Regions from separate parts of the Chryseobacterium sp. 2VB genome, predicted to be linked through region 1. Evidence: riboswitches for the same ligand, from Rfam matches in the RefSeq annotation. Region 1 holds a riboswitch; each other region holds the start of a gene.

Region 1 (10,150 bases):
TAAGATCCTGGAAGATGATGTTGTTAATTTCTTAGATCTTGATCAGTTCGCTCCGGGAAAACAACTTACTTTAGAGTTCATTCATACTGACGGAACTAAAGATATCATCATGGCGAACCATACTTACAACGATCAGCAAATTGATTGGTTTAAAGCTGGTTCTGCGCTGAACCTGATCAAACAACAGGAAAAATAAGATTAATTGTTAGATTAATTAATATAAGACGGCTTCAGTTGAAGCCGTCTTTTTTATTTTAAATGTCTTAAAATTTCTTTTACTGAACTTTGGTAAATATTCCAACCTGTAAGGTTTAGCTCTCATATGAATATTATGATATTCTATCAAGAAGATCTGCTCTATAGCTTTCTCCAATAGGAATCTCATCATCAGGAAGAATCACTTTTTTAGCCCCGATACTTTTCACTTTATCCAGATTGATAATAAAAGATTTATGTACCCGTACAAATTTTTCAGGAAGCTGGCTTTCCATAGATTTAAGCGTATCCAGAACGATATATTCATCATTTTCTGTACGGATATTAACATAATCTTTGATGCTTTCAATATACAGGATTTCATTGAAACTTACGCGATGCCTCTGCCCTGAAGACTTTATATAGAAATGAGTATTTTCTTCCTTTGGAAAAGAAAAACGCTCCTGAGCCTTTAAAACACTTTTTTGAAATCTTTCAAAAGAAACAGGTTTCAGAAGGTAATCCACGACATTATGCTCATAGCCTTCCAATGCATATTCCGAATAGGCTGTTGTTAAAATATATTTCTGATGGGTTCCTACAATTTTCATAAAATTGATTCCCGTAAGCTCAGGCATCTGAATATCCAGAAAGATAAGGTCTGAATCATTTTTCTGAAGGTATTCAAGGGCGTGAATCGGATTTTCTGTGGAAAAAACCAGTTCAAGAAAAGGAATTTTTTCCACATAATGTTCAAGAAGTGAGATGGCCAGCGGCTCATCATCCACGATAATGCATTTTAACTTATTCATCCCTTAAATCAATTTTTAAATCTACAATAAATTCCGTCTCCGAATCTTTGATCTCAAGCTGGTGTTTAGGATACAATATTTCCAGTCTTTTTTTCACATTCTGAATTCCTATTCCTGAAACAGTATCTTTCATTTTCTGTGTTTTAAAATTTAAAAGATAAAAATGCAGAACTTTATGATGATCTGAGATTTTCATTTCAAAACCTTTATCACGAAAATCCCCATGTTTAAAGGCATTCTCAACAAAAGGAACCAACAGCATGGGTGAGATCTTCAGATGAGGGTGTTGAATATCTTTTTGTATACTCAACAGTTCGGGATTTCTGATCCTAAGTTTCTCCAGCGCAATAAGACTATCAATATATCCGATTTCTTTATCAAGCGAAATGGAATCTTTTTCAAGGTCTTTCGTGCTGTACCTCAGCAGCTGCCCCAGTTCTTCAATAGCCGGAAGCGCCTTATCCGATTTCTGATAGACAAGCGAGTAGATATTATTTAAAGAATTAAAAATAAAATGAGGATTGATCTGGGTTTTCAGAGCCTGAAGTTCAGCCTGTTTTTTTTCGATCAGAAGCTGCTTTTTATCATTTTCAGCCACTCCATATTTCTCCAGAATCCAAAGAATACCGGCAATGAAAGTAATCAGAGAGCTGTTGTAAATATTATCGAAAAAATAGTAAAGAAGTCCGGTTTCTTCATCATAATTCCGGAAGCCAAGAGTAGAAGGCAGAATCATTTCTTCCAAAGCGTATCTCATACTGGCAAAACATAACAGGGTCAGCATAAAAACAAAAACTGCCGAATACAGTTTCTCAAGTTTAAAAACTTTTGGAAAAATAAAGAAATACGATATATAAAATGTCACAATTTTCACAATAAAAAATGTAACCCTAAGAATGTGTACTTCCCGACGGTTAGTTTCCGGAACAAAAAAATTAGGAGTAATGACAGTTCCTATGAAATTGAAACTCCAGTAAATAATTTGAAGCCAGATAATTTGCTTTTTATTCATAATCAAATATAAATCTCTAAAGGCATAATTCGTTAATTGTTTTCGACAAAAACCTGTTTTTTTCCGACGAAACTTTTTTGACATGAATAATTGTCTTCTTCATCTAAATGCTGTTTTCTCATAGAACCTCTTCCGGTACTTTTGTCAGAGAAATGTAATATAAATATCATTCAATCTGTCTTTTATAATATGGAAAAACACATTGTATTTATAGCCACCCTGATTTGTTCTTTTTCAGCAGCACAAACCAAAGACACCGCCAATGTCAACAAAATAGAAGCAGTTACAGTGAATGGTAAAAAAGTTCTGGTGGAACGTAAAGTGGACCGTCTTGTTTACAATGTACAGAATTCTATGCTTTCACAGGGAAGTTCGGGAACTGAAGTTTTGGCTGGTACACCTTTATTACAGGTTGATGAAAATAAAGGACTGCTGTCCATTGCTGGAAAAAATGGCGTTGCTGTGATGGTTAATGACCGGATGCTGAATCTTTCCGGATCTGAGCTGATTAACTACCTTCGAAACCTTCGTTCGGAAAACATATTGAAAGTTGAAGTGATCACTACTCCTCCTGCCAAATATGAAGCTCAGGGAAACAGCGGAATTATCAATATTATTCTTAAAAAAAATCAGAATCCCGGATGGAGCGGCTACCTGACCACGAATTATACCCAAAAGACTTATGCAGCATTCAGCACAGTGGCAGGAGTGAACTATCAGAATGAAAAAGTGAAAGCATCTATCAAGCTTCAGGGATATGACGGAGATAAAAGATCAGTGGAAAATTATAAAATTACCGGGCAAAGCTCTTCTGTAAGCAGGGATGAAAGAAGGGATATGAATGACGGAGTAGGATTAAACGCCAGTTTTGATTATTCCCTTTCTAAAAATTCCAATATCGGACTGGTATATGATATTTCGGGAGGACATTCCAATATGGATATCAATTCAAAACAAAATTACTTTACCGGTACCACTCCTACTTTGCAAACAGACACAGATTCAGAGCACCGTTCTTCATTTACTTCACAGATGCTTAATGTATATTTTGATCAGAAATTTGGGGAACATAAGCTCAGCATAGGTGCTAATTATTATGGAAATCTGCCCGATACAGAGGTAAATTTTACCACAAGAAATGTCGCTAACAATTCAACACAGATCGTGAAAAATCTTTCTTCAGTAGATTATAAGATCTATTCAGGGCAGACAGATTTATCTTTAAATTTCAAAAAAATACAGTTGGAAACCGGAGCAAAATACAGTCAGTTTTCCAATAATTCGGACATCGGATATTTTAATTTTATCAATGGAAATTACACCATAGACCCTGCAAAAAGTAATCTTTTTGATTATAATGAAAAAAATTATGCCGCTTATATCAGTGCCAGTAAAGATTTTGGCGAAAAATGGTCTGTGAAAGCAGGACTCCGTTATGAATATTCACAATCCAGCGGTTTCTCTCCTTCTACACAGGCAAAATCTGAGAATAATTACGGTAAATTCTTCCCTACGGCCTATCTTTCTTATAAAGCCAATCAGGATAATCAGTTCAGCATTAATTATTCCCGAAGAATCAACCGCCCTTATTTCCGGGCTTTGGATCCGTTCCGATGGTATTCCAATCCAAACACGTATTATTCAGGAAATCCGGGCCTGCAGCCTTCTTTTAATCATAATATAGAACTTAACTATATGTTTAAAAATAAATTTTCGGCCAATCTTTATTATCAGAGAACAACAAATAATTTTGATCAGATCACATTCCTGACCGGAATTAACCTCATCAGCACGTTTGAGAATTACTATAATCAGGATAATTATGGTATCAATCTGAATTACACAGATACTTTCTTTAAAATCTGGGAAAGCAATATTTCAACTTCGTTCAGTTATAATGAGACTCAGATTACAAGGTTCAATCTGGTTCCTAAAAACGGACAGTCGTTTTATTATTCCCTCAATAATACATTCCAGCTCAATAAGGCTAAAACGTTCATGCTATTTGTCAACTACTGGCATAATCTTCCTTCCCGTGACGGATACACCGCTGTAAGAAACAGAGCAAGTTTTGACGCCGGAATCAAGATGAGCTTTGTGGAAAAAGCACTCCAGGTTAACCTTTCGGTGAGTGATATTTTTAAACAGTCCGGATATAAGGGTGATATGTATTTTACAGATAATACACAGTCATTCCACAACTATTGGGATGCCCGAAGAATGACACTCAGCGTTACCTATAATTTGGGGAACCAGAAAATCAGATCCAATAACAGAGCGGTGAATTTCGAAGAGAAAAACCGTGCGCAATAATAATGTAACAGTAATTTTAAAAAAAATAAACTCATGAAAACCTTTTTTTATATTTTTCTTGTATGCCTTTCTACATCAGTATTCGCTCAAAAAAAGCCTTCAGATTATTTTAAAAATCCAAAGACGAAAGTTTTGGTGGTAGGCTCCTTTCATTTTGATTATCCAAATCTGGATGCCCATAAAACCAATAAAGAAGATCAGGTAGATGTACTTTCTCTCAAAACAGCAAAAGAAGTCACAGAACTGGTAGAATATATCAAAAGATTTAAGCCGACAAAGATTGCGATTGAGGCCTGGCCGGGCTGGAATGCCAATCAAAAGCTGAAGGAATACAGCGAAGGCAAACACCGTGACAAAAGAGATGAGCGTTATCAGCTTGCTATGAGAATAGCCAGTGAACTCAAAATAAACGAATTGTTCAGCATTGACGCAGAATCTATTCTGGGTGACCTTGAAAAACATTTTGGGAAAACTGATTCTGCATTTTTTAAAAACCTCAGCAAGGATTATGATTTCAGAAGTGATGACCCGATCTCCCAACAGTTTACGGCCTTCTATAAGAGTGCTGAACCTAAAAATTTCAAATCTCTTCTGGACACTTTTACTTATATGAATTCCAAAGAAAGCCATCAGTACGGATACGGGGCCTATCTTAGCGGTGACTTTAAACTAAGAGAATATGACGGCGCCGATATGCTCGCACTTTACTGGTACAGCAGAAACCTGAGAATGTTCCGCAATATTCAAAACATTCCTCACAACGGAGAAGACAGAATTCTTGTGATTGCAGGAAATGGACATGCGGCGGTATTAAGACAGCTTTTTACCTCTTCCGCAGAATATGAATTCATTGAATTTTCTTCACTGAAATAAATAAAAAGACAGAGATTGAAGCTCTGTCTTTTTTTAATCAAAACTTCAGTCTTATATTAGAAGCTGAATTCAATTCTTACAAATAAGAACCTTCCGCCTATACCATACTGGGAAACCTGTCTGGAATAGACAAACTGGTTATCAGCCGTTAACGAGCTTATAGCAGGGCTTTTAGAAGGCAATATATTAAAGATATTATTACTTCCTACGGTTGCTGAAATATTTTTATTAAAATTGTAACCTACTGATAGATCTGTTATCACGCGTCGGTTAAGGATGAAATGCTCTGTACTTCCTGTTACACCATCAAAGTTAGCATCCACAACATCTGCATCGGTCACTTTACCAAAGAAAGAATTACGCAGTACGAAAGTAAAGCCGGAAACTCTTACCGTATTGCCCAATGTAGCTTTTACACGGGGTACAGCTTCTTCAAAATAGATTCTGTTTGGTTCTGAGAAATAATTATTGATCTGACTTACCAGTTTAGGAGACGCGTGGATATCCCCGATTCTTTTAGTCTGATTAAAATTGATTCCCAGATTATTCTCCAGGGAAATTCCTGATGAGATTTTTGAGTTCTGGGAAATTGTGATATCCAACCCTTTTGTCTGAGAATCTACTGCATTGGCAAAAAAGTTGGCAGCGCTGGCTCTGGCAAGATCAAAAGCATCCTGTAGAACGGCCTGATCCGAGCCAGGAGTAAAATTACCATCAGGGCGATAGAAGAGATCGGTCAGTACGACTCTGTCTTTAATCTTTATTAAATAAGCATCTGCTGTGAAAGTAAGGCTTAATGCCGGAATCTTCCAGGTAATTCCTGTGCTGTAGGATTGTGAGGTTTCCTGCTTTAATTTTGGAATACCCAATGCCTGTGCAGCCTCAGAATTATTTCTGAAAGTACCTACTTGCGTTGTCTTCCCCTGCTGAATCAGCGTAGAAGTAGAACTGTAATAGATTTGTGCCAATGAAGGTGCTCTGAACCCCGTAGAGACAGCTCCTCTCCAGTTGAGATTGGAAGCCAGTTTTACATTGGTTGCCACCTTATAATTGAATGTAGATCCGAAATCTGAATAATTCTCATACCGTACAGCTCCTTCCAATAACCATCTGTCCGTAATTTCCAGTTCTGCATCAGCATAAGCTGCAATACTGTTTCTGTTTCCGGAAACTGCATTTTCAGGACTGAAGCCGGGGAAAACCTGAGCTCCTGCGGGTCTTACATTTCCAAAAAAATCGGTTACTTTTTCATTTTCAGGGGTTTTTGCCGTTACTACCCTGCCATAGATATCGTAAGAAGCATAAGAGTTTTCCTTTCCGGCATTTACTTTATAATTTTCGTGTCGGTATTCACCACCAAACGCAATGTTCAACCCTTTCAGAACATCATATTTCTTAGAGAAATCAAGGTTGACGGTATTTTGTGAGAATTCAGATCCTCCGGCATCAAAGGTTCTTGGAGAACTATCTGTAAGTGATGCATTAAAAGTATTGACAACACCAAAACCGAAAACATTTTTCCCGAATGTATTACTGAAATCCACATTCCAGCCCTCCCATTTTCCTTTAATTCCGGCTGCAAGGGAATAATCATTTACAGTGGCTTCAATCTGAGGCAGATATCCGTTGGGAGTAACTGCATTGATATTCCTTTCATTATTTGGAAGCCTGTAAAATCCTCCTGCATTACCAAGACGGTAACTGTAGCCACCAAATGAATAAACCTTCCAATCCTCATTTACAGGAATTTCAGAATTGAAGAAGAGCTGTCCGGACTGCAGTTTAGACTGCCCTGCTCTCAAACTGAAATCTTTTCTCTCCAATCCTCTGTAATTAAGCTCCTCAGAGGTAAAATCTTTACCCAATATTTTTTGAAGCTCAGAAATGCTGTTTGCCCCGGAAATCTGAGATTGAAAATCAGGTGCGAAATATCCAACCTTAGTTGCATACTGCTTAATGGTATTGATGATTTGCTGAGTATTGGAAGTATTGGTAATGTTTTTATACAAGCCGTCAATATTCACTCCATCCTGTAATGCCCGGTAATTAATGGCATTATAGGCGTTGAAAATATCTCCTTCCCTCACTCCTGCTCTGGAATAAGGATCACGGTATTGCGCAGAACCTGTAATGTTAAAAAATCCGGATTTCCCTACTTTAGCGCCATAATTAAGGTCTACAGAAACAGTCTGTCCGTCTACCCCTCCGGAGAAATTATTGGCAACAGGTGAAGCATATCCGCCTAAAAATACCTGTCCGGAAAATCCAAGCCTTTTTTTCAGTCCCAGGTTTATCACTCCCGCAATAGCATCAGAACCATACTGGGCAGCAGCTCCATCCCTTAAAACTTCTATTTTTTCCAATGCAAAAGCAGGAATAGCATTAAGGTCGGTTCCCACAGAACCTCTTCCCGGCGTAAGGGTAACATTAATCAGTGAAGACTGATACCTTCTTTTTCCGTTGAGTAAAACCAAAACCTGATCTGGTCCTAATCCCCTCAACAGTGCCGGATCCACAAAATCAGTTCCGTCATTTACAGTATGTGATGTGGATGAAAATGAAGGTACGATATAGTTTAAAGCCTGGCTGATATTATTCGTCGGGCTCTGTTTTAAAATTTTAGATATATTAATGATATCCACCGGAACAGGAGTATCCGTCAAAGATCTTCCGGAACCCCTTGATCCAAGGATGACCACATCTTCTATTTTCTTCGATTGTAAAGTGTCCGTCTGTGCGTAATAAAATGAAGAAATAAGCACGATAGAAGGAATAAAAATTCTTTTTTTGAAATTATGCATGTTTGTTGTGTACTTTTTTGTTGATGAAATTTGTTTTTTAAGCAATACAGATCCTGTAGCCCTAAATTGTAAGGTTACCATAGAATTCGAAATGTTTGTATTATTTTTTAGAAATAGAAAAGGCTAGAAACAACAACACATGCGCATGTAGAAATGGCATGAGAACATATCAGAGTAATGAAGGCTCACTTCATGATCTGAAGAATAAAAAATTACTGATGGAATGTGATTTCCCTTGTCTTTAAACATTTGATTTTAACTTTTAAAACAAAAATTCAAGATGGGAGTAATGATAGAAATGATAAACATTTTTTCCGGAAGATCCGGCTTATCGATTGTAGCACCTTGCTTGTTTTTGCAGGTTGCTATCCCATCTAGAGATTCTTGATAATTACCCGGCAAAGATATAATTATTTCCGAAATAAAAAAAATTTAGCCTAAATTTTCGATTTTCAACATTTTAGCGTAACAAATTATCTTTTTCAGCGTCTAACCGGATAACAGTAAAAACATTATGAAAAAAACAATTTTCGCTTTATCCTTATTAAGCTCTGTTCTTATTTTTTCTCAGGAAAAAAATAATAAACCTCAGGAAAAGCAAATTGAAGGCGTAGTCATTACCAAAACTAAAAAAGCCGTTGAACAAAAAGCAGACCGTACTATTTTTGACTTTTCTGAGCAGCCTCAGCTGAATAACGGAAATGTTCTGGAAGGAATAAAAAAACTTCCGGGACTTGTATCTACCGATATTGCCGGGATGATGTATCAGGGAAAAATGCTGGAAGTATATCTTAACGGAAGACCTCTGAACATCACTTCCAATGAATTGAACTCCTTCCTTGAAGGGATGCCGGCCAATTCCGTAGAAAGAATTGAAGTGATCACGCAACCAGGTGCTGAGTTTCCGGCAACTTCCGGAGGTGCCATCATGAATATCATTACCAACAAAAATGCAAATAAATATTTAACCGCTACTTATTCAGGAAATTATTCTTTCACAAATTATGACCAATACAGAAGCAGAACTACGAATTCCGTTAATTTAAATGCAAGAAATAAATATTTCGGATGGCAGCTGAATGTGGGGCAGAATTACCGTGAAAGTATGCTGAATGGCCAGCAGGATGAGCTTCTAACAAGCCATACCGATAGATACGCACGCGGATATTTTGCAAAATCCGGATTAACTTTTGATCTGGGACAGGACAGGTTATTATTGAACTACGATATTTATCACAATAATAATGACAACTACACTTTAAGTGACGGGCATGGAGATTTACCGTTCAAGAGAAACCCGAAAGATTTAAAAGAAGCTTTTTATACTTCTTCTGACGTTGCCCATACCAATAATTTAAGACAGGAAGCAGTTGTAACCTATCAGAAGCGTTTTGCTGACAAATCTCAAAAACTGGATTTCCAGTTTGGGTATACAAGATCAGACAGCAAATTTTCTCAGGATAATTACTTTCAGGATGGGACGTTTGTAACTTTTCCCAATGAGCCTCTTGATAGCCCTACCAATGGATTAAAAGATATTCTGAATAATAAATCTGTGATGAATATTGCCAACTTCAAAGTAGATTACGCACAGCCGATCAAGCTTCTTGATGGTGGGAAAGTAAGTTTTGGAGGATTATATGAAAGGCAGGATTATGATACAGAAAGTTTTGGCCTGACCAATCTGGAATATCAGAGACAGACTGCTTCAACGTATTTAGAGTTTCAGGCTAAACTGAAAAAGTTTGATTTCACGTTGGGATCCCGTGCTGAAAATTATGATATTTCCGGGGTAACAAGATATTTTGATAAAGATGCAAAACTGGTAGAGGCTAATTTAATTCCCTTCAATAAATTTAAATTTTTCCCTAACGCAAGTGTACAGTATAACATGATGAATCAGGTTTATATTGCCGCAAATTACAACAGGAAAATCAGTCTGCCTAGTATTTCTGCCCTGAACCCGAATAACGTAACATTCTCGGGACCTAGTACAGAAGTAAATGGTAACCCGAATCTACAGCCTACTATTTTTGATAATTATGAATTGAAAATATCAGCTTTTGATTATGCGTTTATCGGGTATAGCGTAAGCTCAGCAAGCAATCAGGTAGCGCAGATCATCCGAAAAGACGGAAGAAAAC
Region 2 (10,150 bases), on a different contig from region 1:
GATACCCAACGATGGTGCCACCGGCATATTAAACAGAAGATCCTGGCTTTTTCTTTTGAAGTATTCGATATTCCCTTTAACTCTGTTATTCAAAATAGCGAATTCCAATCCTACGTTTAAGTTAAGGTTGGTTTCCCATTTCACATTATTGGTAGATGTTTTCTCCAATGTTGTTCCCGGTTCTCCACCAAGACTGATAAATCTGTACAGCTCCTGATAAGCGTAATAAAGCGGTTGTCCGTTGGGTCTAAGTAATTTATCATTCCCCTGACCTCCGTAACTGGCACGCAATGTCAACTGATTGAAAACATTCAGGCTTTTAATAAATTCCTCATTCGAAATTTTCCACGAACCTCCCACTGACCAAAACCTGCCCCATCTGTTATCTTTCGCAAATCTTGAAGAACTGTCTGCTCTTCCCGATGCAGATAAAAAGTAAGTATTATTGTAGTCATACTCTACTTTTCCAAGGAAACTCAATAAGCTTAATTTATTACTGTTTCCACTGAAACTTCCCAGCAGAGAAGCAGCATCCGGCTCATAGTAATAAGGCAGTGAAAACTGACTTCTCGTTCCTGAAATCGTCTGATAATCGTATTTGTAGAATTCATGACCTGCTAATGCATTAACGTGATGCTTTCCAAACTTTTTATCATACGTCAGAATATTGCTGGTTGTATAGGAAAGTGTTCTGGTATTGGTCTTCGTCACCGAACCTCCAATTTCAGCACCTTGCCCAAGTAATGGATTTGAATAATAATGTCCGTTATAATTCACCAGATCAACAGAGAAGCTTGTTTTGAATTTTAACTCCGGCAAGAAAGTGAATTCCATGAATCCTTTCCCTGAAAAGTTATCTTCTTTATTTTCGTTTTTGTCCAATGGCAACGTTGCAGCCGCATTTTGGTTCTGAAGTGCATTCGTAGGCCTGTATTTTCCAAAATCATAGATCGGATTTCCGTCGGCATCCAAAACGTAAGTGCCGTCTGCATTTCTTTCATAATAAGGATAGAATGAAGGAATGAATCTTGCCGCATTGATGATATTACTCGCTTTTGAATCCGAAGAAGTAGGCGCCTGCTGAATACTGTTCGTATAGCTTAAATTTACTCCAACATTCAGCCATTTTTTAACTTCGGAATTAATTTTCAGCCTGGTATTATATCTTTTAAAACCAGATTCAATGGCCATACCTTTGTCGTCCAGATAACCAAGGGAAAAGAAGTAATTACTTTTCTCACTTCCTCCGCTGATATCAAGATCCATCTGGTTTCTTGAGGCCACTCTCTGTAAAATATCTCTCCAGTCGTCATTCCAGAGTGGTGATGCTCCCGGTAATAGTTTTCCATCTGTTCCTACCGGTTTTGGATAAGCAGTTCCATAGGGATTGATCCCAAGGGTAGAAACAAGATTATCTGTTGCCATCTGAGCGGCCTGCTGAGAAGAAACTTTACCAGACTGATATCCGTTTCGTAATGCTTCCCAATATAATTGAAAGTACTGATCTGTGTTTACCTGTTCATAATCTTTGACAGCTCTTCCTGAGAATCCCTGGCTGATATTAAAATTAACTTTTGCGTCTCCTTTTTTTCCTGATTTTGTAGTGATGATGATAATTCCGTTTGCCCCTCTTGAGCCATACAAAGCACTTGCTGTAGCGTCTTTCAAAACACTGATGGATTCAATATCACTTGGGCTGATAGAGTTAATATTTCCGTCAAAAGGAATTCCATCCACTACATATAAAGGATCACTGGAAGCACTGATAGAACCGATTCCTCTGATTCTGATAGTAGAAACCGCACCCGGCTGCCCTGAGGCACTGGTCGTCTGAATCCCTGCAACCTGCCCTTCCAATGCTTTGGTAATATTGGTTACAGGTCTGTTATTGATTTTATCACTGGAAATGGTGGCTACAGAACCGGTATAGCTGTTTCTTTTTGCTTTTCCATAAGCTACCACAACTACTTCATCAAGCTCCTTTTCATGAAGACTATCTTTTTTCGCCCTGGAATTCTGTGCACTTACACTGGTGACTCCAAGAAAAAAAGCAGCAACCGAAGGTATCCAGGCTTTAGAATTAAATAAATTTTTACTAATCATAATCAATTTTATTTACCATATATTAAAATTTTGCCCTTTGCAGAAAAGTCAGCAAAGGGCATCGATAAATACGATAAACCAAATGCTTATTTTTCCTTAAAAGGCTGAATGTAACACCTTGCCCTAAGGGTAGGTTGTTAAGACTTCACAGGGTCAGTTCCCTCCATCTTTCTTTATAAGCCGATCGAAATATGGTTGCAAAGCTAAAAACTTTTAGTCTACAAAACAAGTAGACTTATTTATTTTTCATGATAATATTTTAATAATTAACATAAAATTTTAATAAAACCCATTACAATAAGGAGTTGCGACTGTTATCATTTTTTCACACATGACAAATATCATTATCAATAATTCAATGGAATAAAAATTCAGCATCACTTAATTTTTATGTAATTAATTAAAAAAACTTTTTAATTTTATAGAATGAAAGTTTTAATCATCAATGGCCCTAACCTCAATCTGTTGGGCACAAGAGAACCGGAAATCTATGGAAGTGTTTCTATGGAAAGTTATTTGGAAAATTTAAAATCCGAGTTTCAGACTCATGAATTAAAATATTATCAGTCTAATATTGAGGGAGAACTTATCAACAGGCTTCAGGAAGATGACTTCGATGCAGTAGTGATCAATCCCGGGGCTTACACTCACTATTCATATGCGATTGCAGACTGTTTAAAAAATATCAGAAAACCTAAAGTAGAAGTTCATATCAGCAATATCTATAAAAGAGAGGAATTCAGACAGAAATCTGTAACAGCAGCTAATACGGATGCAGTCTTATCAGGCTTTGGAATGGATGGGTATCGGTTGGCCTTATTAAGTTTAAAATAACTTATACTTTTTTATTTAACCACGGATTTCACAGATTTTCATAGATGATTATGAAAAATAATTTATGAAGATAAAGGATAAGATTTACTGTAAAAGCATTGGGGTAAATTCCAGACAATTAACAAAAAGAAAATCTTATATCGTTGAAGAAATAAATGCTGAAAATATAAGAATCTGGAATGATGAAGGAAAGCTCAGATGGTATTCTAAGTTTTATTTCTGCTTGGAGAAAGAACCGGAAATTATTTCCATTCATATTGATGATGAAATAGTAGAGGATACTGAATCTGCAATAGAAGTCACCATTGAATTTTCTGACAAAACAAAATATTGGATGACCTTCACTACTCCAAAGTATTTAAATAAAATATTGGACGGAAAGTCTTACTTTTCTTCAAAGCATTTTATGATTATAAAATATCTGACTGAAGAATCAATCAAATCAACAGTCCTGAAACTGGATGAACAGAATGAATTGATTGAAAGTTGTAAAAAATACTAATAAGAAAGCCTCATCAGTGATGAGGCTTTTTGTATGTTGATTGGTAACTATTAGATAGTCTGTTCCTGCAATTGAGGTCCTGAAGCAACTAATTTCTTACCTTCTTCAGTATTACAGTACTGCTCAAAATTCTTGATATATCTTGAAGCAAGATCTTTTGCTTTTTCTTCCCATTCTGAAGCACTTTCATAGGTATCTCTAGGATCTAAAATACCTGTAGAAACATTTGGTAATTCAGTAGGAATTTCAAGGTTCATGATCGGAACCTGAGTTTTAGGAGCATTATCAATAGAACCGTCAATGATGGCATCAATGATTGCTCTGGTATCTTTCAGAGAAATTCTCTTTCCGGTACCATTCCAACCTGTGTTCACCAGATAAGCTTTAGCTCCGTGCTCCTTCATTTTACCGATTAATGTTTTAGAATACATTGTTGGGTGCAATGTAAGGAATGCTTCACCAAATGCTGGAGAGAAAGATGGCTGAGGTTCAGTAATTCCTCTTTCAGTTCCAGCTAATTTTGAGGTATAACCGCAAAGGAAGTGGTATTGAGCCTGATCTTCATTCAGGATAGAAACCGGAGGAAGTACTCCGAATGCATCTGCAGAAAGATAAACAATCTTTTTGGCATGACCTGCTTTAGAAGGCAATACAATTTTGTTGATATGATAGATTGGATAAGAAACTCTTGTGTTCTCAGTGATAGATCCATCTGTATAATCTGCTACTCCATTGTTAACAACAACGTTTTCAAGAAGTGCATCTCTCTTGATGGCAGCGAAAATATCCGGTTCTTTTTCAGCGGATAAGTCGATAACTTTAGCGTAGCATCCGCCTTCATAGTTGAATACTCCATTGTTATCCCATCCGTGCTCATCGTCACCGATAAGGTATCTTTTAGGATCTGCCGATAAAGTTGTTTTACCAGTTCCTGAAAGACCAAAGAATAAAGCTACATCCCCTTTTTCTCCTACGTTAGCAGAACAGTGCATAGAAGCCATACCTTTTAATGGAAGATAGTAATTCATCATAGCAAACATTCCTTTCTTCATTTCACCTCCGTACCATGTACCTCCGATAATCTGTAGTTTTTCAGTAAGGTTGAACATGATGAAGTTTTCAGAGTTTAATCCCTGAGCTTCCCAGTTCGGGTTGGTAGTCTTTGATCCGTTGATTACTGTGAAATCCGGCTCGCCAAAGTTTTCAAGCTCATAGTGAGAAGGACGAATGAACATATTAGTAACAAAATGTGCCTGCCAAGCCACTTCAACGATGAATCTTACTTTAAGTCTCGTATCCGCATTCGTTCCGCAGAATGTATCTACTACATAAATCTTTTTAGATCCGGCAAGCTGGTTCAGCACTAGTTCTTTACAAGACCCGAAAATTTCTGCAGTTGTAGGTAAGTTTACTTTACCATCCCAGAAAATTGTATCTCTTGTAACATCATCCTGAACAATATATCTGTCTTTAGGTGAACGACCTGTGAAAATTCCTGTTTTTACTGATACTGCGCCTGATTCTGTAAGCTCAGCTTTCTCAAACCCCTGATTTTCAGGAGAAACTTCAGCCTGATATAATTCTTCGTAAGAAGGATTATACACTACTTCATAGTTTCCTTTAATCCCTAATTTCTCTAAATCCTGGATGATTTTAGTGTTTTTCATTTTACTTATATTTTCTATTTCTTTATTGCTTTCAACAAAAATAATATTAATTATTTGTTAAAGGTGGTTTAAATATACTGATATAAGTCAGAATGGCAAATAAAAAAACAGGATTGTAATATATTGATTATAAACCAATTATATTATCCCATTCAAAAACGGTCGTAAAACCTTTCTCCCAAAAATAGTTCTTATAGTCCCCAAATTTCGCACTCATCACAAAATCTCCACCCCATGCACCTAAACTTTTGACAAATGAAGGGCAATCTGGGAAAAATTTTTCTCTAACTGTGAGAATTTCAAGAAAATCGGCAATTTTCCGCTCATGAATCATCATTAATTCAGAAAAATTTTCCAATTCATTGCATAACATAATTTTCTTTGTGATATCCGAAAATTCATCAACCAATTCCGGGGACTTCTTTTTTGATTTGTAAAAATTGATTCCTTCCCTACTATCCTGCTTCTGATTTAAATGAATAAAAATCAGTTCATTTTTAAAGGACGGATTAAAATCTACTTTCTCATATCTTATCTCAGGTTTACTTTGGAAAAGCACTGCAGATTTTTCTTTCGCTACAGCGATATCGTATCCACTGCCTCCCAAACTGATGGTGTTAAGATGAAAAGGATCTATTTCAGCCCATTCCGCCAGGTTATTCATCAGGGTGGAACTGCTCCCAAGCCCATAATCCGCTGGAAACTGAAGATTGGTTTTTAAATGGTAAGTAAGATCAGTTTTGAATTTACTGTCAGAAAGCAGCTGAACATTTTGTAATGTTTTGGTGATAAATTCAGCGCTTGATGGAATATTGGTTTCTAAGATCTGCCAGTTTTTATAATCAATGACAGCTTTTAACCATAATGTATTCTGATGATAGGCTTCCCAAAGAATAAGAGATTTTCCATCTTCTTTTTCTTCAAAGAAAAACTCTTGTCCCAGCCTGGTAGGTACCGCTAAGACAAGAGCTCCATCGATTGCGAAATATTCTGAAGTAAGCATAAGCTTGCCCGGTGAAAAGATCGCGCTCATATTTTTTTTATTTAGATTGCAGAAGTTGCTTCTACAGATCCGTCAATTTTTTTGATCAATCCCTGAAGGGTTTTTCCTGGTCCTACTTCCACAAAGTTAGAGGCACCATCTTTAATCATATTCTGAACAGATTGAGTCCATTTTACAGGACCGGTAAGCTGAGCGATCAGGTTTTGCTTGATCTCATCAGGATTGGTTACCGCCGTAGTCGTAATATTCTGGTATACAGGAATAGTTGCTTTTCTGAATTTTGTCTTTTCGATAGCTGCTGCCAGTCTCTCCTGTGCAGGCTGCATCAATGGTGAGTGGAAAGCTCCGTTTACCGGTAACAGCAATGCTCTTTTAGCGCCTGCTTCTTTCAGCTTTATACAAGCTTCTTCTACTGCAGGAGTTTCCCCTGAAATAACCAATTGTCCCGGACAGTTATAGTTAGCAGGAACAACAACCCCGCTAATCTGTGCACAGATTTCTTCAACCTTGGCATCATCCAATCCTAAGATTGCAGCCATAGAACTTGGATTGGCGTCACAAGCTTCCTGCATCGCTTTCGCTCTTTCAGAAACTAATTTCAAACCGTCATCAAAGGATAAAACTCCGTTGGCAACCAAAGCTGAGAACTCTCCCAAAGAGTGTCCTGCTACCATTTCAGCACCAAGACCATTTACGGCTTTTAATGCTGCTACTGAATGTATAAATATTGAAGGCTGGGTAACCTCTGTTTTCTTAAGATCCGCATCCGTACCGTTAAACATAATGGAAAGAATGTCGAAACCTAAAATTTCATTGGCAGATTCCATCAGATCTTTAATATCTTTTCTAGAATCATACAATTCTTTTCCCATTCCTACGAACTGAGAACCCTGCCCTGGAAATACAAGTGCTTTCATGTATTGAATTAAATATTATGCAAATATAACTATAATGTTAACAATATTCGTTTTAAGTGCTATAAATCATTTATTGTACTAACCTGATTACTCTGTAACCTGTATTTACATAAGCACCGTTAGCTTTAGATTTTACAAACTCAAATTTGGTCGCAAGCTGAGTCTGAACTTTATTCATTTGTTTAAAGATCTCTCCTTTTTTATTCTCTCTGGTTAACATGTCATTTACCACATCAAAACCTACGATAGCATATTTCGGTGGCGTTTTGCAGTATTTGCTTTTATAAGCAGCCAGAATTTCTTTCTCAAAGCTTCCGTCTGTATTGATCTTTCTATCCATCAGATATACAAGACTTGCCTGGCTCAGCTCATCCACTTTCTTCTCAAAAACAGGAGAATAGAACATACTGAAGGCTTTTATTCCCTGAACTTCTTTAGACATCGCAATCATTCTGTTGGCAAAAGCATCTCCTGCAGTATTATCATCATTTGCTAAAATGGCAATAACCGGTGCAGACTGTCCTGTCATCATATTCTGATCCGGCTGAATATCTGCCGACGAATTAACAATAATGATATTAGGATTTTTCACCGCTTTTTCAAGTCCGGCTTTGATATAGTTGGCATCTTCTTTTTTAGCATCTGCCACTATATATATTTTCTGATCTGAATACACTGCTTTTACTTCTTCTACAATCTTATCAGCATACGTCTGATTATTGGTTTCTACAATAATAAGGTTACTGTAGTTATAGAGTTCCGGAGAGTTGGCAAATGGTGCTACAATCGGGATTTTTTGATTTTTGGTGAAATCAAGAACATCAATGACATTGGATTTGAAGAAAGGTCCGATAATAAGATCTGTATTATCAGGATTAATCTGTGTCAAAGAGTTTTTGAACGAAGCTTCATTCCCTGAGTCTACTACTTTAATATCTAATTTTTGTCCTCCCCTTGCATTTCTTTCAATAGCAAGTTTAGCTCCTGTCAAAAAGTCAAGTGCCATTCCTCTGTACTGAGTTTCATTGGTACTGTACCCGAAAGGAAGCATCAGGATAACGCTTAAAGCATCACCATTTTTCTTTATATAAGCTGCATCCTGCTTTTTGATCTTTAGAACCATTCCGGTTTTCAAACCGTGTGAAAGATCCGGGTTGAGAGCGATAAGCTCATCAATAGAAACACCGAATTTATTAACGATAGAGAATACTGTATCTCCCTGCTGAACCGTGTAGGTAACATAATCATCACCTGCAACAACAGTGGAAGCAGCGGTTGATTTTTCGTTCCCTGAATCCATTTTTGCTTTTGGATTTGAAGTTTCAGCAACAGTATCAGTATTATTGTTATTGGATCTTTTTATTGTTATGGTATCACCAGGTTTCAGTCCTTTTTCTTCCAATCCCGGATTTAAAGCATAAAGGTCCTGCTGGCTGATGCCAAACTGTTTTGTAATTCTGTAATAATTATCTTTTGCCTGAATCACATAAGATTCTCCTTCTGCAGCAGTAGTAGCAGATGTAGCAGCAGTTGCTGTTACTTTTTCTACAGGAGTTTCAACGTGCTTTTCTGCTGTTACAGCCTGTTGCTCGCCACCATATTTTTTTATACTGGCAAGAGGTAATGTGATTTCGTCTCCGATTTTCATGTGAGAATCCAGTTCAGGATTCAGTTTTCTTAAATCAGTTTCAGAAATTCTGTATTGTTTTGTAATACCATAGATGGTTTGCTTTGGCATTAAAACAATTTTACCCAGAGAAGAAGCACCTGTATTTGAAGTTACTTTTCCTGCCGGAGCTGTTTTTGTTACAGCTGGAGTGGCTGCTTTTTCTGATTTTATCGTTAAAACATCTCCGATCGCCAGTTTGCCATCTTTATGTTTTGGGTTTAGCTTCAGCAATTCATCTACAGTCATTCCATACTTTTTTGCAATGTTGTAAGGATTGTCACCTTGCACAACCGTATGTGATTTCTGGGCTGAAACTCCCAAAACCATACATAAACTGGATAGAATAAAAAACCTCTTTATCATATTCGATAATTATAATTTACAAAAATACTTCTTTAAAATTAAATGGCAACAATTATTAATTTTGAATCTTGAACCACCATTTCTTCCAAACAATTTTCAAGCCACGAATAGCCATAATCTGAAAAGAATACACTAAAGTTATATACCCTCTCCTGCCATGTTTTTGCGGGATGAACATCTAAAAACAGATTTTCAAGTCTTTCCAGCAATTCATTCTGTTTTATTTTTTCAGCATGAAGCAGGCGTTTTTTCATTCTTTTAAATGATTTCAGCTGTCGTACTTCTTCTGCCTTCACCATATTACCGAAAGATTTCTCCGTGGTTTCCGCAGAAGCTTTCAACACAGAAAAATTGCTGATCAATACTTCTTCTTTTTCTTCCAGCAATTGTAGAATAGGATTATCTTTTAAAATCTTCCGATTCGTAAGTACCGTGAAATTCTGGAAAAAATCTTCTATTTTAAGATCAAGCTTTTCTATTTTCCCTAAGGTTTTTTCTTTCAGGAAAAGCATAGAATTTCTTGGAATCAGGATAGGAAAAGGAATATTGATTTTTGAGAAATAATCCTTCAGTTCCAGCCAGTACATGATTTCGGCATTTCCACCGATATAAGCCAGATTGGGAAGCACGTTTTCCTGATAAACAGGACGCATTAATGCATTCGGACTGAATTTTTCAGGATGATTTTCCAGTTCAGCCAGAATCTCTTCTTCTGTAAACTGGATGGTCTTATCCACAATGATATACTTCTGACCATTAAATTCAATTCTGTCTCTGGTGTCAGAAAGATAGAAAAGGTTAATTTCACGAGGGTTTACCTGAACCTTTCCATATTTCTCAGTAAGAAAATCTACTTTGTCTTTGGAAGTTTTCTGTAAACTGAAGTTCAGAAGCTCATCTTTAAAAATCGTTTTCATCTGATTCTTAAGTTCTACAGAATCTCCATCCAGAATCAAAAGTCCGAATTCTGAAAAAAGACGGTTGACAAGAATCTTAATGGCTTCCGTTAAGGTGTTTCCTGCTTTATAAGCTTCCTTCATCATTAAAATCAGCTCTGTCCCGAAAACAGAATCTTTAAATTCTTTTTCAAAT
Region 3 (10,150 bases), on a different contig from region 1:
TATTTTTTAAGATCCACTCCATTCGGGTTCTGAAGTTCGGCATCTTTTCCAGTAAGCGGTGGTCTACAATTTCAACAGCAAACATTGGGATCAAACCAACAATACTTCTTAACCTCAAAGAAACACTGTCTCCGTTTCCAAGCTGCAATACATCATAGAAAAATCCATCTTCTTCATTCCAAAGCCCTTTTGTGCCTTCGCCAAGATTTTCCATAGCCTCAGCGATGTAAAGATAATGTTCAAAAAACTTGATGGCCATATCTTCATACACCTGGTAATATTGGGCAAGTTCCATCGCAATACGCATCATATTCAATGCATACATGGCCATCCAGCTGGTTCCGTCTGCCTGTTCGAGGTGCTGGCCATCCTTTAAAACCATGTTACGGTCAAAAGCTCCGATATTATCGAGACCCAGGAAACCTCCACCGAAAATATTTTTTCCGTTTTTATCCTTTCGGTTCACCCACCACGTGAAATTGAGCAGGAGTTTCTGGAATACTTTTTCTAAGAATAATAAATCCGGCTTTCCGTTATTTTTTTCATCAATTTTAAAAACACGGAAACAAGACCATGCGTGCACCGGCGGATTCACATCACTCATATTCCACTCATAGGCAGGAAGCTGTCCGTTAGGATGCATATACCATTCTTTCGTAAGCAGCAAAAGCTGCCCTTTGGCAAACTCTGCATCGATGATGGAAAACGGAACACAGTGAAACGCCAGATCCCATGTGGCATACCATGGATACTCCCATTTATCGGGCATAGAAATAATATCCTTATTATGGAGATGATTCCATTCCGTATTTCTTACATATTCGTTGAAATTTCTTGGGGCTTCAAAGTTGGGATCACCTTTCAGCCATTTTCCGATATTATAATGATAAAACTGTTTGTTCCAGAGAAGTCCTGCAAAAGCCTGTCTCTGTACATTTCTCTCATCTTCGTTAACGGTATCGCTCTGAATTTCCTGATAAAACTCTTCAGCTTCAGCCTGCCGGGTATTGAAAATTTCATCAAAGTTTTCAAAAGGCTCATCGGCTTCATCCGGGCACAATCTGAATTCAAAAACCTTTGATTCTCCGGCTCCGATAAGCTCATCAATCAGAAAAGAAGCCTTTGTTCCTCTTTTTTCGGGATTTACCGTATCCGTTTGATGGATAATATAATTATTGATTCCGTCTTTGAAATAGGTGTTTTCAACTGCAGGAGCTCCGTAAAGCTTAGAAGTATTGGTTTCATTATCACAAAATACACTTTGTGCATTTGAATTTCTGGAATACAGCTTCTTTATCGAAATACTGTCGTGGGCAATATTGATACTTCCGTCATGAGAAGCATTAAGTTCTGCCTTATAGGTGTTGTATCCCCATTTCCAGTTATTTCTGAACCATGCTGTAGGTGCCACCACGATAGGTGCCTCATGCTGGCTTCGGTTACAGACTGTCACCCTGGCCAGAATATCATTGTGATCGGCTTTACAATATTCTATGAAAATATCAAAATATTCATCATTATCAAAAATCCCGGTGTCGAAAAGCTCATACTCAGGTTCCTTTTTGCTGCGTTTTCCATTTTCAGCAAGAATGTCATCATAAGGAAACTCATTGATCGGGTACTTGTACAGCATTTTCATATAGCTGTGGGTAGGCGTATTATCCAGGTAATAAAAGATTTCTTTGATGTCTTCCCCATGGTTTCCCTGAGGATTGCTCAGGCCAAAGAACCGTTCTTTTACCATTTTATCTTTCTTGTTCCAGAATGAAAAAGCAAAACATAAAAGCTGCTTTACATCGGAAATTCCGGCAATGCCTTCTTCACCCCAGCGGTAGGCATAGCTTTCGGCATTATTATGATTGGTGAAATTCCAGGCATTCCCGTTCGGGCTATAATCTTCACGTACATTTCCCCACTGCCGGTTGCTTACATAAGGTCCCCAGTTTTTCCATTTGGTATCTTGTAATCTATCTTTTTCGGCGGTCATATGGCATCATTTTTCAATACGAAGTTAGTTTTTTTGAGAAGTAATTCCAATTTTTTTCATCTGAACAATTATTAATATGGTCTTGGAATACTTGTATTTAAGGGCTTTTTTAAATATTAAAATAATTTTTTTTTGAAATTAAAAGAAAAGAACTACCTTTGCACCATTCGTTCATTCAAATATTGAAAATGTTATCAAGAAAGGTTGAGGGATTAGACCCTATGAAACCTTAGCAACCCTTTGCGCAAGCAAAGAAGGTGCTACGTTCTACCAAATAATTTTGGACAGATAACTCACTGAAGTTCTTTTTCAGCCATTTCCTGTGGCATTTTCAATTGTATTAAAATTTAATAGAATTGAAAACAGAACTAAACTATATTAATCTTACGTATCAAACTCATTCCCAAAAGGAATACCATATCCCGTTGAGCTATCAGCTCTTTGGGAAAGATCTGTTTACAGCCCCTGTTATCTTAATCAACCATGCTCTCACCGGAAACTCAAATGTATCCGGAGAAAAAGGCTGGTGGAAACAGCTGGTAGGGAAAAATCAGATTGTTGATACCGATCAGTATACCGTTCTGTGCTTCAATATACCAGGAAACGGATATGACGATTTTTTAATTGAAGATTATGAAGACTTTACTCCTTCAGATATCGCTGCGATATTTCTGAAAGGGCTTGAAGTTTTACAGATCAAAAATTTATATGCCATTATAGGAGGCTCTCTGGGAGGAGGTATTGCCTGGGAAATGCTTGCCCAGCAGCCGGATCTTGCTGAGATTTTTATTCCTATTGCCTGCGATTACAGAACGCACGACTGGCTTCATGCACAGTGTCTGGTTCAGAAATTTTTATTAAATGATAAGGAAGAACCATTACAGAAAGCAAGAATTCATGCCATGTTGTGCTACAGAACACCGCAGTCGCTCAATGACAGATTTCAAAACCAATATAACCAGGACAAACAACGCCTGGAATCAGAAGACTGGCTGGTTTATCATGGTAATGCGCTAAACGAAAGATTTAGTTTGAAAGCGTACAAACTGATGAATCATCTCTTAATGAATATAAATGCTGCTGATACAGCACTGGAGAACATTCAGGCACGAATGCACATGATCTCCGTAGATACAGACTTATTCTTCCCGGCTTCTGAAATCCGAATGTGTTTTGAAAACTTAAAAGAGAAAAATAAGGATGTTTCTTATCACGAGATCCAATCTATACACGGGCATGATGCCTTCCTAATGGAATATCAACAATTAAATAATATCATTAAAAACATTTTATAGAAGTAATGAAAAATGCTAACGAAATAAAATTTTTGAAGAACAGATCAATCGTCAAATTTGAAGGAGAAGATTTCCTGGGAGAAATCGGGATTGACGGACGAATTTTTAAAGCGCTTACTTTGGCGCGTATCAGTGTAGGAGTAATCTCTCAGCAGGCCATAGAAAACGGAATTTCTATTCTGGTTCATGAAAATGATGCAGAAAAAGCAGTTGCCTGTCTTATTGATGAATTTGAGGCAGAAAGAAAATCAGGAAAAGTTTCTCAGATTTATAGTATCAATAATGTTTCTGTGATTGGTTTTGTTGCAGAAGATTTCAATAAAGTTTTTGCTGAGCTGGCAAGAAATAATGTTTTCCCGTTACTTTTAAATCAGGTGGCAGGAGAAAACAGAGTCAATATCGTAGTGACCTCTTCGCAGGATGAAAAAACAAGAAATATCATAGAATCTGAAATTTTCAAAAAGCCAAAGACCGTTCATCTGGCCATTATTGGTCACGGAAACGTAGGAAAAACCTTGATAGAACAGGTACTTGAATCTGCAGAAGAAATTAAAAAACGTAAAAAAATAGACCTTAAAGTAGTTGCGGTAGCCAATTCAAAGAAAATTGCCTTCAACAAAAAAGGGTTTGATGCCAATTGGGGAGATGAGGTTTTAACAGCTGAAAGACCGTCAAATGTTGAAGAACTGATTAATTTCTCCAACGAAAATCAACTGGAAAATCTGATCGTTGTGGATAACACAGCAAGCAAAGATTTTGTTAAAAACTATCATGCCCTGGCAGAAAACGGTTTCGATCTGGTTTCTTCCAACAAGATTTTCAATACCCTTCCGATAGAAGAATACAGAAAACTAAGATATACGTTGAATAAAAATAACAGACGTTACTTGTATGAAACCAATGTTGGGGCTGGATTACCTTTAATTGATACCATCAAATTACTGCACCTTTCAGGAGAAAATATCACAAGAATCAAAGGCGTATTCTCAGGAACATTGAGCTATGTGTTCAATAATTTTTCTTTGAGAGACGATAAATTTTCAACCATCATCAACGAAGCCTTGGAAAAAGGATACACCGAACCGGATCCGAGAGAAGACTTATCAGGAAATGATGTTGCAAGAAAACTATTGATCCTGGCGAGAGAATTAGACTTAATCAACGAGTTCGGAGATATCAATATTCAAAATCTTGTTCCGGAAAGTCTGCTTGAAGTTTCAAAATCAGAATTCCTTTCAAGACTGGAAGAACTGGACGAAGAATATCAGAAAATAAAAGAAAATCAGGAACCGGGACATGTATTGAGATATGTAGGTGATCTGCACGGAGATTTACAGAAAGATAAAGGTGAACTGGATGTAAAACTGGTTTCTGTTCCTGCAACTTCAGCATTGGGACAACTGAAAGGTTCAGACTCCATCTTTGAAATTTATACAGAAAGCTATGGTGAAAATCCAATCGTGATTATGGGAGCCGGAGCCGGAGCAAAGGTAACCGCAAGAGGAGTATTCGGAGATATTTTAAGAGTAAGTGAAACAAAATAATATTTAATATAACAGTGTGTCATTCTGAACATAGTGAAGAATCTCATTGATACACTGTTAAATTGACAAATTAAAACTATATGGAAAATTTTGAAACATCAGCAATAAGAACCCAGACGGAAAGAACTCAGTTTGATGAGCATTCTACGCCGCTCTATCTTACCTCCAGTTTTATATTTCAGGATGCGGAGGATATGAGAGCAAGCTTTGCAGAAGAAAAACCTAAAAATTTATACAGCCGTTTTTCCAATCCTAATGTAACAGAATTTACAGATAAGATCGCTAAAATGGAAGGTGCAGAAGCAGGATATGCTTTTGCAACAGGAATGGCAGCCATCTATTCTACATTTGCAGCTTTGTTAAACGCTGGAGATCATATTGTGAGCTGCCAGTCAGTATTCGGGTCTACCCACACTTTGTTTACCAAATATTTCCCGAAATGGAATATTGAAACCTCTTATTTCAAAGCAGAAGATGCAGCGAATGTGGAGCAATACATCAAACCTAATACAAAGATCTTATACCTTGAAACTCCTACCAATCCCGCTATTGAAATTCTGGATCTTGAGTTTTTCGGTCAGATCGCCAAAAAGCATAATCTTATATTTATTGTAGATAATTGTTTTGCAACACCTTATCTTCAGCAGCCCATCAAATATGGTGCAGATATTGTGGTACACTCAGCAACGAAACTGATTGACGGACAAGGAAGAGTTTTAGGAGGAATCGCAGTAGGAAAAGAAGACCTGATCAGAGAAATTTATCTTTTCGCAAGAAATACAGGGCCTGCATTGTCTCCTTTCAACGCCTGGGTATTATCAAAAAGTCTGGAAACATTGGCTATCCGTGTAGAAAAGCATTGTGAGAATGCCTTGAAGGTAGCGGAGTTTTTAGAAAGCCATCCTAATGTAGAATTGGTAAAATATCCATTCCTGAAATCCCATCCAAGCTATGAAGTAGCCAGAAAGCAGATGAAGCTCGGGGGAAATATCGTAGCCTTTGAAATAAAAGGAGGAATAGAAGGAGGAAGAAACTTTTTAGATAAGATACAAATGTGTTCATTGTCCGCCAACTTAGGTGATACAAGAACGATCGTTACGCATCCGGCTTCTACAACGCACTCCAAACTGTCAGACGAAGAAAGAAATGAAGTAGGTATTACTGCAGGACTGGTACGTTGTTCAGTAGGATTGGAAAATGTGGATGATATCATTGCAGATTTAAAACAAGCTTTGGATTAATCCAAATAGCAACTGGTTTTTAGCCAAAAAAGATAAAAATGAAAAATTCAGAACAATTATATAAAGCTTTATCCGAAAGAATTTTAATTCTTGACGGAGCGATGGGTACCATGCTTCAGAGATACAAATTCGAAGAAGAAGATTACCGTGGGGAGCGCTTCAAAGACTGGGAACATCCGGTAAAAGGAAACAATGACCTGCTTTCTCTGACACAGCCTCAGGCGATTGAAGAAGTTCACAAGAAATATCTGGAAGCCGGAGCAGACATCATTGAAACCAATACGTTCTCAGGAACTACGATTGCCATGGCAGATTATCATATGGAAGATCTGGTATACGACCTGAACTATGAGTCAGCAAAAATTGCCAGAAAAGCCTGTGACGAGTACACCGCAAAAAATCCGGACAAACCGAGATTTGTAGCAGGATCTATCGGACCTACCAACAGAACAGCAAGTTTAAGCCCTGATGTGAATGATCCGGGATACAGAGCCATCACTTTTGAAGAATTGAGAGTAGCTTACAAACAGCAGTGTGAAGCTTTGCTGGATGGGGGTTCAGACATCCTTCTGGTAGAAACCATCTTTGATACTTTGAATGCAAAAGCTGCTTTATTCGCTATTGATGAACTGCAGGATGAAAGAGGAATTAAGATTCCGATTATGGTTTCAGGAACTATTACAGATGCTTCAGGAAGAACATTGAGCGGACAGACCGCGGAAGCTTTTCTCATATCAGTGTCTCACCTGAACTTATTAAGTGTAGGATTCAACTGTGCATTGGGAGCAGATCAGCTGACTCCTTACCTTGAAACACTGGCTCATAATTCAGGATTCTATGTTTCAGCATATCCGAATGCCGGTTTACCGAATGCTTTTGGAAAATATGACGAAACTCCGGAAGATATGGCAAGACAGATCAAAGAATATGTAGAGAAAGGATTAATCAATATTATAGGAGGATGCTGCGGAACTACCCCTGAGCATATCAGGGCGATTGCAGATCTGGTGAAAGATTATCCGCCTAGAGAATTGAAAGAATTTGTCTGATTTGATAGATTTTTTTAATTAAAATCAAGAATGAAGGCTCGGTTATAAATATTATCTTTAAATAAACCACAAAATTTAATGTAATGGAAAAGCCGATTTACTTAAAAGATTCAGAAGATGTTAAGCTTTTTAATGAGTTGAGGAAGAAAGTAAACCAAAGGGTGGAAGGGATTTCTGAAAACAGAGATATCTACATTCAGATCAAAGCAGTCATCCTGCCATTGGTCTATATTGGTTTATATTTTCTCGCTGTTCTTAATGCCGAAAAGCATTGGATCTATATTCTGAGTTTTGTTTTAATGGGAATTTCTCTGGTTTTGATTTATTTAAACTTAATCCACGAAGCGGCCCATAATAACATTTATAAGAGTAAAAGACTCAATGGGCTGATTCTTCACATTTTTGATTTTATAGGAGCCAACTCCTATATCTGGAAAAAAAGACATATCGCAAGCCATCACGCCTATCCGAACGTAGATGGATGGGATACGGATATCGAGCAGAGCGGACTGCTTTTAATTGTACCGTGGATTAAAGCGAAAGGAGTACAGAAGTATCAGGACAAGTTTTTCTTTTTAGTCTATCCGTTGTATTTGTTCAACTGGATGTTTATAAGAGACTTCAGAGACTTTTTTGATAAAGAAAGGGTGATTTTAAAAACCCAGGGAAAGATACCCACCATTGAAAAAGTAAAAATGATAAGCTATAAGCTGTTCTATTTCTTTTATCAGATCGTTGTTCCTGTAGTGTTCTTTAAAGTATCAATAGGATTGGCTTTAGGAGCGTGGTTTTTACAGGTGATATCAGCAAGTATTTTTGCATTGTTTGTGTTACTGCCTTTGCATCCGCTTCCTGATAATGCCTTTCCAAAATTAAATAAAGAGAATGGTCTGCCGTTTAGCTGGCTTCGCCACCAGCTGGAAGTAACCAATGATCTCAAAGAAAATAACTGGTTTGTAAGAAATGTGTTGGGAAATTTCAATTTTCACGTTGCTCACCATCTGTTTCCCAATTACAGTTATATGTATTATAATGAAATTACAGAGGAGATTGAAGAATTTGCTAAAGAACATGGTTTAGCATACAAAAGATTTCCGCTGATTACAGCTTTAAGTAAGCATAGGGATTTATTGAAGCAGAATGCCAATAATGCCTACTATATTTTAGAAGAATAAAATGAAGTATTTAAGATTATCAGGCCTCGAGCCTCTTATCATAACCCCGGAAAGTAATTTCATCAACGTTGGTGAAAGAACAAATGTTGCCGGATCCAAAAAGTTTTTAAGACTGATTAAAGAGGAGAAATTCTCAGAAGCCTTAGATATTGCCCGCCATCAGGTAGAAGGAGGTGCCCAGATTCTGGATGTTAACTTTGATGATGGTTTGATTGATGGAAAAGCATCGATGATCAAATTCCTGAACTTAATTGCCTCTGAACCGGATATTGCAAGAATCCCGATTATGGTAGATTCTTCCAAATGGGAGATCCTTGAAGCAGGTCTTCAGGTAGCTCAGGGAAAATGTGTCGTGAATTCCATTAGCTTAAAAGAAGGCGAGGAAGAATTTATCAAACATGCCAAGGCCATCAAAAGGTATGGTGCAGCTGTCATTGTAATGGCATTTGATGAGGTAGGACAGGCAGACAGTTTTGAACGAAGAATTGAAATTTCAAAACGTTCCTATGATATTTTGGTGAACCAGATTGGCTTCCCCGCAGAAGATATCATTTTCGACTTAAATATCTTTCCGGTAGCAACTGGAATGGATGAGCACAGAAGAAATGCCATCGATTTTATTGAAGCGACACGCTGGGTAAGACAAAACCTTCCTTACGCATCCGTGAGTGGAGGCGTGAGTAATGTTTCTTTCTCTTTCCGTGGAAATGATACGGTGAGAGAAGCCATGCACTCTGTATTCCTGTACCATGCGATTCAGGCAGGAATGAACATTGGTATTGTAAATCCGGCTATGCTGGAGGTTTATGATGAAATCAATAAAGAATTGCTGGAGCTGGTAGAAGATGTCATCCTGGATAAAAGAGAAGATGCTACCGAAAGGCTTTTAGATTACTCTGAGAAACATAAATCGGTAAAAAAGGAAAAGACTGAAGACTTAGAGTGGAGAAATAATCCTCTACAGGAAAGGATTACCCATGCTTTGGTAAAAGGAATCGACCGTTTTATTGAAGAAGATGTAGAAGAAGCAAGGCTATTGGCCGAAAGACCCCTTCACGTCATCGAAGTGAACCTGATGACAGGTATGGGAGTGGTTGGAGATTTATTCGGAAGTGGAAAAATGTTCCTTCCACAGGTAGTAAAATCCGCAAGGGTAATGAAAAAGGCAGTAGCTTATTTACAGCCTTTCATTGAAGCAGAAAAAGACGGAACAAAACCTGCCAACGGAAAAATATTAATGGCAACCGTAAAAGGGGACGTTCATGATATCGGCAAAAACATTGTGAGTGTTGTTTTAGGTTGTAACAACTATGAAATTGTTGACCTTGGAGTAATGGTTCCCGCCGAAAAGATTATTCAGACTGCCATTGAAGAAAAAGTAGATGTTATTGGGCTAAGCGGACTGATTACCCCAAGTTTGGATGAAATGGTGTACATCGCTTCAGAATTAGAAAGACAAAATTTGGATTTCCCTCTATTAATCGGCGGTGCTACAACGTCAAAAGCACATACGGCCGTGAAAATCGATTTGAAATATAAAAATGCTGTCGTTCATGTGAATGATGCTTCAAGAGCGGTAAACGTTGTAAGCTCATTGCTGGGTGACAGAAATAAAGAATATGTTTCGGATTTAAAGAATGACTACTCTGATTTCAGAGAAAAATTTCTGAACAGACAGGTGGATAAAGATTATGTTTCAATCAAAGAAGCAAGGGAAAATCACTTTAAAATTGACTGGGAAAATGAAGAAATTTTCACACCGAATAATCTCGGAATAAAAGTAATTGAAAATCAGGATCTGAGAGAGCTTCTTCCTTTTATCGACTGGTCTCCGTTTTTCAGAAGCTGGGATCTCCACG

What was found. Region 1 has a riboswitch for S-adenosylmethionine ahead of FFS26_RS08130 (TonB-dependent receptor plug domain-containing protein). Riboswitches for the same ligand answer to the same signal wherever they lie in the genome.
Region 2: it holds a riboswitch for S-adenosylmethionine, as region 1 does, so the genes downstream of both, FFS26_RS04105 (SusC/RagA family TonB-linked outer membrane protein) here and FFS26_RS08130 (TonB-dependent receptor plug domain-containing protein) in region 1, are expected to answer to the same signal.
Region 3: it holds a riboswitch for S-adenosylmethionine, as region 1 does, so the genes downstream of both, FFS26_RS11070 (alpha/beta fold hydrolase) here and FFS26_RS08130 (TonB-dependent receptor plug domain-containing protein) in region 1, are expected to answer to the same signal.

What each region holds. Positions count from the first base shown of each region.
Region 1 covers NZ_SCNC01000006.1:93,793-103,942, forward strand. The annotation lists gene FFS26_RS08105 (aconitate hydratase) at 1-196, shown strand, start outside; gene FFS26_RS08110 (LytR/AlgR family response regulator transcription factor) at 330-1,007, opposite strand; gene FFS26_RS08115 (sensor histidine kinase) at 1,000-1,791, opposite strand; gene FFS26_RS22445 (hypothetical protein) at 2,052-2,189, opposite strand; gene FFS26_RS08120 (TonB-dependent receptor domain-containing protein) at 2,209-4,332, shown strand; gene FFS26_RS08125 (DUF5694 domain-containing protein) at 4,366-5,205, shown strand; gene FFS26_RS08130 (TonB-dependent receptor plug domain-containing protein) at 5,262-8,006, opposite strand; SAM-I-IV-variant riboswitch at 8,305-8,402, opposite strand; gene FFS26_RS08135 (TonB-dependent receptor domain-containing protein) at 8,521-10,150, shown strand, end outside.
Region 2 covers NZ_SCNC01000003.1:2,512-12,661, forward strand. The annotation lists gene FFS26_RS04105 (SusC/RagA family TonB-linked outer membrane protein) at 1-2,103, opposite strand, end outside; SAM riboswitch class I at 2,187-2,285, opposite strand; gene FFS26_RS04110 (type II 3-dehydroquinate dehydratase) at 2,530-2,937, shown strand; gene FFS26_RS04115 (hypothetical protein) at 3,002-3,439, shown strand; gene pckA (phosphoenolpyruvate carboxykinase (ATP)) at 3,490-5,106, opposite strand; gene FFS26_RS04125 (GYDIA family GHMP kinase) at 5,234-6,139, opposite strand; gene fabD (ACP S-malonyltransferase) at 6,151-7,026, opposite strand; gene FFS26_RS04135 (LysM peptidoglycan-binding domain-containing protein) at 7,097-9,058, opposite strand; gene bshC (bacillithiol biosynthesis cysteine-adding enzyme BshC) at 9,097-10,150, opposite strand, start outside.
Region 3 covers NZ_SCNC01000009.1:152,227-162,376, forward strand. The annotation lists gene FFS26_RS11065 (MGH1-like glycoside hydrolase domain-containing protein) at 1-1,987, opposite strand, end outside; SAM riboswitch class I at 2,176-2,282, shown strand; gene FFS26_RS11070 (alpha/beta fold hydrolase) at 2,344-3,282, shown strand; gene FFS26_RS11075 (ACT domain-containing protein) at 3,288-4,826, shown strand; gene FFS26_RS11080 (O-succinylhomoserine sulfhydrylase) at 4,907-6,067, shown strand; gene FFS26_RS11085 (homocysteine S-methyltransferase family protein) at 6,106-7,116, shown strand; gene FFS26_RS11090 (fatty acid desaturase family protein) at 7,200-8,291, shown strand; gene metH (methionine synthase) at 8,293-10,150, shown strand, end outside.